One region of the Oscillibacter hominis genome, then DNA from elsewhere that is predicted to be linked to it. Evidence: a T-box and tRNA genes for the amino acid it is inferred to sense, from the RefSeq annotation. Region 1 holds a T-box; the other holds one or more tRNA genes.
What was found. A T-box is a leader RNA that pairs with one kind of tRNA and senses whether it is charged. The one in region 1 lies ahead of leuS (leucine--tRNA ligase), so its partner is inferred to be a tRNA-Leu.

Region 2: it has a tRNA-Leu gene. The T-box ahead of leuS (leucine--tRNA ligase) is inferred to sense a tRNA for this amino acid. The anticodon was not compared.

The regions. Positions count from the first base shown of each region.
Region 1 covers NZ_CP060490.1:967,701-971,865, reverse strand. The annotation lists gene rpsU (30S ribosomal protein S21) at 1-41, opposite strand, end outside; gene leuS (leucine--tRNA ligase) at 335-2,758, opposite strand; T-box leader at 2,819-3,050, opposite strand; gene rsfS (ribosome silencing factor) at 3,106-3,465, opposite strand; gene H8790_RS04790 (LCP family glycopolymer transferase) at 3,481-4,165, opposite strand, start outside.
Region 2 covers NZ_CP060490.1:547,970-552,134, reverse strand. The annotation lists gene H8790_RS02850 (RtcB family protein) at 1-447, opposite strand, end outside; gene H8790_RS02845 (DUF2828 family protein) at 518-1,981, opposite strand; tRNA gene H8790_RS02840 (tRNA-Met) at 2,120-2,192, opposite strand; tRNA gene H8790_RS02835 (tRNA-Leu) at 2,288-2,353, opposite strand; gene H8790_RS02830 (WYL domain-containing protein) at 2,475-3,707, shown strand; gene H8790_RS02825 (WYL domain-containing protein) at 3,707-4,165, shown strand, end outside.

The sequences.
Region 1 (4,165 bases):
CTGTCAATCGATTCATTTTCCTTCACATGGACTTCAGACATTTATATTTCCCTCCCTCCAGAATGCCGAGTACTCGACACTTTAAGGGCCATAATCTATGGCTTTAACGAATGCATTATACCTGTTTGCGGGACGCTTGTCAAGAGGAAGTTCAAATTGTTCCTGTTGTAGATACGTGTGGACGGAAACCCCCGTCGATTACACCAAACGGTCTTGAACAGGACAAGTAGTTCAAATTCCCATCAATCTGATCTTGTATCCAGCTCCCTTTAGTATGCCTGATCGGAAAAAAATCATCCGGCCGGAGGCTCTGGACGCTCCGGCCGGACGTACCTTATCCCTTGACGATCAGGTTGACCAGCTTGTTTTTCACCAAGATGGTCTTTACGATCGTTCCGTTTTCCACGGCCTTGGCCACCCGCTCCACAGCAAGGGCCGCGTTCACCACATCCTGCTCTTCGCTGTCGGTGGGCACGATCACCGTGCCTTTGAGCTTGCCGTTGACCTGCACCGCCATCTCCACCGAGGCAGCCACGGTCTTCGCGGCGTCATAGGTGGGCCAGGGCATCTGGCAGGCCATTTTGCCCTCGGCGGCAGCAAAGCCCAGGTTCTCCCACATCTCCTCCGCCATGTGGGGCGCAAAGGGAGAGAGGAGCAGCAGCAGCGTCTTCACGTCGCCTCTGGTGCAGCCGTCGGCGTAGAAGTCGTTGACCAGCGCCATCATCGCCGCGATGGCGGTGTTGAACTTCATAGCCTCGATGTCGTCGGAGACCTTCTTAATGGCCTTGTGGATCGCGGCCTCGTGCTTGGGCGTGTGCTCCAGAGAATCGGTGCACGCCTCGGCCAGGTTCCACACGCGGTCCAAAAAGCGCTTGCAGCCCTTCACCGCCTGGGTGGACCAGGCCGCGGCCTTTTCAAAGTCGCCGATAAACATGATATAGGTGCGCATGGTGTCGGCGCCGAACTGATCCACAATGTCGTTGGGATTCACCACATTGCCCCTGGACTTGGACATCTTTTCGCCGCCCTCACCCAGGATCATGCCGTGGCTGGTGCGCTTGGCATAGGGCTCGCAGGTGGGCGCCACGCCAATGTCGTAGAGGAACTTGTGCCAGAAGCGGCTGTAGAGCAGATGCAGCGTGGTGTGCTCCATGCCGCCGTTGTACCAGTCCACGGGGGACCAATAGTCCAGCGCCTCCTTGGAGGCCAGGGCCTTATCGTTGTGGGGATCCATATAGCGCAGGAAATACCAGCTGGACCCGGCCCACTGGGGCATGGTGTCCGTTTCCCGCTTGGCCGGCCCGCCGCAGCAGGGGCAGGTGGTATTGACCCAGTCGGTCATCTTGGCCAGAGGGCTCTCGCCGGTGTCGGTGACCTCATAGGAATCCACCTCCGGCAGCAGCAGCGGCAGCTCCGTCTCCGGCAGGGGCACCCAGCCGCACTTGGGGCAGTTGACCAGGGGGATGGGTTCGCCCCAGTAGCGCTGGCGGGAGAAGACCCAGTCCCGGAGCTTGTAATTGGTCTTGGGATGGCCGATGCCCTGCTTGGTAACCCACTCCTTCATGGCGGGGATGGCCTGCTTCACCGTCAAGCCGTTCAAAAATCCGGAATTGACCATGATGCCGGTATCGTCCTTCAGCGCAAAGGCCTCCTTGGTGACATCGCCGCCCTTCACCACCTCCACGATGGGGATGCCGAACTTGGTGGCAAACTCCCAGTCGCGCTGGTCGTGGCCAGGCACGCCCATCACGGCGCCGGTGCCGTAGCTCATCAGCACGTAATCGGAGACATAGATGGGGATTTCGGTGTTGTTCACCGGATTGACCGCTGCCACGCCTTGAAGGCGCACGCCGGTCTTTTCCTTGTTGAGCTCACTGCGCTCAAAGTCGGACTTACGGGCGGCCTCCTCCCGGTAAGCCTCCACTTCCTTCCAGTTCTTCAGCTGGTCCTTCCACTTTTCCAGGAAGGGGTGCTCCGGGGAGAGCACCATGTAGGTGACGCCGAAGAGGGTGTCGCAGCGGGTGGTGTAGACGGTCATGGTGTCGCCGGAGGTGGTGGTAAAGTCCACCTCGGTGCCCTCGCTGCGGCCGATCCAGTTCTTCTGCTGGATCTTGACCCGCTCGATGAAGTCCAGGCCGTCCAGATCGTCGATCAGGCGGTCGGCGTACTTGGTGATGGCCAGCATCCACTGGCTCTTCTCCTTGCGGATGACCTCGCCGCCGCAGCGCTCGCACACGCCCTCCACCACTTCTTCGTTGGCCAGGACGATTTTGCAGGAGGTGCACCAGTTCACGGGCATGGAGGCCTTATAGGCCAGGCCCTTCTTATAGAGCTGGAGGAAAATCCACTGGGTCCACTTGTAGTAGTCCGGGTCGGTGGTGTTGACCTCCCGGTCCCAGTCAAAGGAATAGCCCAGCATCTGGAGCTGCTTGCGGAAGTTTGCCACATTGTCGTGGGTCACTTTGGCGGGATGGATGTGGTTTTTGACCGCGTAGTTCTCCGTGGGCAGGCCAAAGGCGTCGTAGCCGATGGGAAAGAGGACGTTGTAGCCGTCCATCCGCTTTTTCCGGGCCACCACATCCATAGCGGTGTAGGGCCGGGCATGTCCCACATGGAGCCCCTGGCCGGAGGGGTAGGGGAATTCCACCAGGCCGTAGAACTTGGGCCGGGAGGCATCGCCGTTGACCGCGGCGAAGGTCTTTTCCTTCAGCCACTTCTCCTGCCACTTTTTCTCAATCGCTGTGAAATCGTATTTCATTGCGCTTCTCCCTCATATTCATGAAAGTTTTCTCTGAAATAAAACGCCCCTGACCGTTTGGTCAGGGGCGTTGACACGCGGTACCACCCTGATTCAGCCGCCGGTTGCCCGGCAGGCCCTCAGTGATCCAAAGGATCTCAGCCGGTAACGGGGCCAAACCGTTCCATCTTAGGCCGAGGCATCGGACGGAAAACTCCGGGATCAGTTATACACGGAACTCCCCACCGGCTCGCAGCGCCCGCCGGCTCTCTGAAGGCGTCGTATCCGTCTTTCTTCCCTTCAACGTCTTTAACAGGGATATTTTACGGAGGTTTGCGGCTTTTGTCAAGAGCGCTCTTTGAAATCGTTTACTCTTTTGTCAGCACGCCGGTCAAATCCACCTCTTTGCCGTCGCTCCAGAGCCGCTCCAGGGAATAGAATTCCCTGGCTTCCTCGGAGAACACATGGATTGCCACGCTGCCGTAGTCCAACAGCACCCAGGTGCCGTCCCGGTAGCCCTCCCGGTGCAGAGGCTCCTCCCCCTGGGCGGTCAGCTTCTCCTCCACGGCGCCGCACAAGGCGGAGATCTGGGTGTTGGAGGTACCGGTGGCAATGACGAAATAATCCACCAGAGTGGTCAGGTCTGTAATCTCAAGTACTTTGATGTCTCCGCCCTTCTTACTGTCCAATGCAGCGGCGGCAGTCAGTGCGATTTCTTTCGGGGTCATTCCATTTCTTCCTTTCTATGCGGCCATGGAATCCGCCGGAGTTCCCGCGGACTGGGCCGGCTGTGTGGGTTCGCCGGGCACCGGCCAATTGTCGATCCCGCCGGTGGAGGGAGGCACCATGACCTCCCCGCTTGTGTCCGGCGGCGTGGTCTCGCCGCCGCTTTCGGGCGGCACCGTCTCCCCGCCCGTTTCCGGGGGAGTAGTCTCACCGCCACTTTCCGGAGGTGTGGTTTCACCACCACTTTCCGGCGGCGTGGTCTCGCCACCTGTCTCCGGAGGCGTGGTCTCCCCTCCTGTCTCGGGCGGCACCGTCTCCCCGCCCGTTTCCGGCGGCGTGGCCTCACCACCCGTTTCAGGAGGCACGGTCGTCTCGCCGCCAGTCTCCGGCTTCGTGGACCCGCCGCCGTAGGAGGTGGGCGGGACAGCAGCCTTGGTGTCCTCCACCCGTCCGGTGGTGGAACCGATGCTGCCGTCGGAGTTGACGTACATGATGTCCAGTTCGGACATCTTGGAGGGCTCCAAATAGGGGCTCAGGGAGTTGTTGACCAGCTCGAGGAGCTCGTCGGCCACCGGCACCACATAGGAGAGATTCTGGTGGTAGCTGCGGCTCCAGGCATACACCCCCTTATAGGGCATGGTGACGAAATTCACGTTGTCCATGGAGAGCCCGCCCACAATGGCGGATTTGCCGAACCAGAAG
Region 2 (4,165 bases), 420 kb from region 1:
CACCTCGATGAAGTGGTTGCCGCCGCCCAGGGTGCCGATGGAATGGCGGGCCCGATGCTCGTTGATCTGGCCAAAACAGCGCAGCGCGCTCAAATCGGCCTGGGTCTGGTAGGAATGGGGGTGCTCCCGAATCTCCATGCCCACGGGGATATTTGCACGGATGAAGCGGTCCAGAGCCTCCAGGTCCAGGGACTTCTCGTCCAAAATGGCCGTCTCCATGCCGCAGCCGATGTCCACGCCCACCATATTGGGCACCACCTTGTCATGGAGGGTCATGGTGGTGCCGATGGTGCAGCCCTTGCCCGCGTGGGTGTCCGGCATCACCCGGATGCGGCAGTTTTCCAGGAAGTCCTGGTCGCACATGGTGGTAATCTGCGCCCGGGTCGTCTCGTCGATGGTGTCGATAAACACCTTGGCGGTGTTGTGGGCGCCGGTAATTTCAATCATATTGTTCACCTATACACAGGGGGCGCATCCTCCAAAGGGATACGCCCCCTTCTTTCTCACAGATCTCAGCCTATGCCGCGATGTCCCGGTACCGGGGGGCGCTCAGAATATCCAACATATAGGCGTAGGGGGACAGCTTGCCGCCCAGGACCATCTCGAAGAGCCGGGGCGTGCAGCCGGAGACCAGCGCCACGCCCTGCTCGTTCATGGTGACGGGCTGCTGGAGCGCACGGCTGGCCACGTTCCAGAACACCACGCGGGGAAGCTTGTAGCCCTTGGCCTCGAAGGCCCGATGGGCGCAATTGAAGTTGGTCAAATCCGCGTGCTCCGCGCAGGAGTCGAACTCCATATCGGAGATAAAGTACAGCGTGGCGGGCAGGTCGACCTGCTTTAAACGGTTTTTCACCGCCGTGCGCAGGATGAGGTCAAAGACCGCCTGGACGTTGGTATTGGCGCACTCGTTGAAGCTCTCGGCGTACTTCACCTGCTCGTAGAGATCCCGTCCCTTCACCTCCACCAGCCTGGGTCTGCTGGAGAAGGTGATGAAGTGGCCCCGAAAGGCCCCAGTGTTCCGCTGGGCGAAGTAGAGCCCCAGGGAAAGGGCCACCGTGGCGGGCATGGGCTGAGCCCCATTCCAGTACATGGAGCCGGAGCCGTCCACCACCACCAGAGCGTCGCCGTCCGAGGCGTAGTCGGGCAGGGAGTTCCAGGTGGTGTCCAGGGTGAGACGCTCGGCCTCGGATACTGTGCCGTTCAGGATGGGGGCCACCAGCTCATAGGGATACAGGGTCCCCGTGTGCAGCTTGGCCTCGCCCGAGCGAACTTGCTCCAAAAATGCCTGATAGCGTACGCCGTCGTTGCGGAGGAACGCTTTGCGGTACTTGAACATGGCCTTGGAAGGCTGCTTGGCATAGTCAAAGGTATAGTCCCGCTCCCGGAGGCTATTCTCCAGGATGGCAATTCTGGCCCGGAGCGCGGAGAGGGTCTTGCGGTACCGGGCGTCGCTCATGCCCAGGGCGCGGGCCACCTGCTTGGCGGCACGGACGGTGTCCGCGCTGCTGGCGTTCACCGAGGGGAGCCACTTGGCAAGCAGGGAGACAGATTCCTCCTCCGTGCCCAGGGCGGCGATATCCCTGGCAAGCTGCCCCTTTATGTAGACAAGCATCTGCCCCCTGCAAGGGGTGTCCAACAGGGCTATCAGGTCGTCGTAACGGCCATACTCGGGGATGTTCGCCAGGTTCTTGACCACAGACGCGGGGGCCAAGGCGGAGAGGGTCTTTAACATGACCCGGAAGGCCCGGCGCTCGCCCAGGCCGCCCCGGACGTCCCGGGCGAAGAAGGCGATTTTCATTGCCAGGTCGGGGTTTTCCGCCCAGGCCCGGGTGAAGCGGTCCGCAATCTCCGCCTCGGAGGCAGCGCGGAGCGCGCCGACGGTGGAAAACAGGTCCAGGCAATCACTCATGGTGGTGGCGTAGGCGGCCGCGCCGTTTTCCGTGCGGGTGGTGAGGGCTTCTTTCTTCAAAAACGCAAGCATGATGATGACCTCCTTACCTGCTTGACGATTGCAAGGCACAGTTTCGACACCGGTTGCCCGGCGTTGTGGAGTTGAACCACGTTCCTGAATGGAATGACCAAATTGGATTGCTGTCTGTGCCTTTGGGAAATCAAGGCGCCATTTCAGCGGGATTCGGACCCGCGTCTCCTGGTTATGAGCCAGGCGCTTTTACCACTTAGCTATTGAAAAGCTGCGGTTGACGCCTTTTGACAACGCACCGTTTACGATTCACAGTTAACAGCTGTATGTAGGATTGCTGTTGGTGCGTTTATAGCAAGGCGCCGTTTGATGCGGGATTTGAACCCGCGAAACGTTGATCTTAAGTCAACTGCTATACCAACTTAGCTAATCGAAGTTGCTGTTGGCGCCTTTCATGTTCCAATCTTAACCGCAGGTGGAAAACTTTTCATTCCAAAAAAGTTGCGAGGTCTCCCGATATGTCGTAAACTGACAGATAAGAGGAGGTGGCGGCATGGCCTACAGTGAATTGGTCAAGCGGTTTGACCGGGTGCGGGACTACATGCGGGATTTTCTGATTTTCGGCTACAAGACCCGGGAAGACTTCGACCAGAAGAGCGCCCGTACCTACGACAACGAGCGCCGGCGCATCGAGAGCTGGCTGGGGGACGGCCTGCGCTGGGAGTACCGCCCCGGCGGGAAGGCCGTGTTCCTCTCCGTGGATGCCTCGGAGCTCCCCCACAATCCCCTCTATCGGGCTTGGCAGTCCAAGAGCTTCACCGACAACGACATCACCCTCCACTTTTACCTGTTGGATCTGCTCTCGGACGGCCAGCCCCGCCACGCGGAGGAGATCACGGACGAACTGGCGGAGCGTGGGGAACAGCTTTTCGAGCTGCCCACTGTCCGGCGGAAACTGAAGGAGTATGAGGAACTGGGAATCCTGAATACGCAAAAGCAAGGTCGAAGGCTGTACTATGCCATCTCCCCGTGCTCCCTGGATTCTCTGTTCCCGGATCAGACCGGCCTATCGGAGTTCTTGGGCTTTTTCGGAGAGGCCGCCCCGCTCTCCGTCGTCGGCTATTTTCTGTCCGGCCGCCTCGGAGGAGAGAATCCCAGTCTCCGGTTTAAGCATCATTTCATCGTCCACACCCTGGAGGACCAGATTCTCCTCACCATTTTGGAGGCCCTCCGGGACGGCCTGCGGCTGGAGCTGACCAACGTCAGTGGGCGGGACGGGCGGCAGAGCGTCTGCCGGGTGGTGCCGGTCAAGATCATGGTGAGCGTCCAGAGCGGGCGGCGTTACCTGGTGGCCCACCACCTGGAACAGCGGCGGTTCTCCACCTTCCGGCTGGACTATATCAAGGCCCTGGCGCCCCTCCCCGGGCACGAAGGGGACGAGAACTACCGCGCCCTGGCGGACCTCCTCCTGGCCCATGCCTGGGGCCCCGCCCTGCCCAGACATGAGCGGACCCGGCGCTTCTCCATGACGGTGGCGGTGGACGAGGAGCACGAGCCCCACATCATCCAGCGCCTGCGCCGGGAGGGCCGGGGCGGCCATGTGGCCCAGCTGGAGCCCGGTTTGTGGCGCTACACCAACGAGGTCTACGACGTGGGCGAGATGATGAACTGGGTCAAGACCTTTATCGGACGCATTGTAGCCTTGGAAGGGGACGATCAGCGCGCCATAGACCGCTTTTATGACGATGTACACCGCATGGTGGGGATGTACGGGGGTGAGGAATAGTGGAACTCTTTTCCGAGGTCTACGGCTGCTATTATCAGGTGGTGGCCGACATTCTCCACGCCGCGCCGCTGACACGACGCCAAGTGGAGGCGCTGGTGGGAGAGCGGGGCTACGGGGAGAGCACCCTCCAGCTTATCCCCAAGCTGCTGAATCAGAATGCCTGGCCGCTGCTGGAGGAGCGGGACGGGCTGCTGTTCTCCCTGCTGGAGCATCCGCCTGCATTGCCGGTAACGGCCCTGGAGCGCGCCTGGCTGAAAGCCCTGCTGGGCGACCCGCGCATCCGGCTCTTTATGACCGACGAACAGCTCGACCACCTGACCGAAGCCCTCCGGGACGTGGCGCCACTCTACCGGCAGGAGGACTTTTTCTATTTTGACCGCTACCTGGACGGGGACGGCTACACCGACCCGGACTACCGTCGGCACTTCCAGGCCATCCTGGCCGCCCTGCGGGAGGGG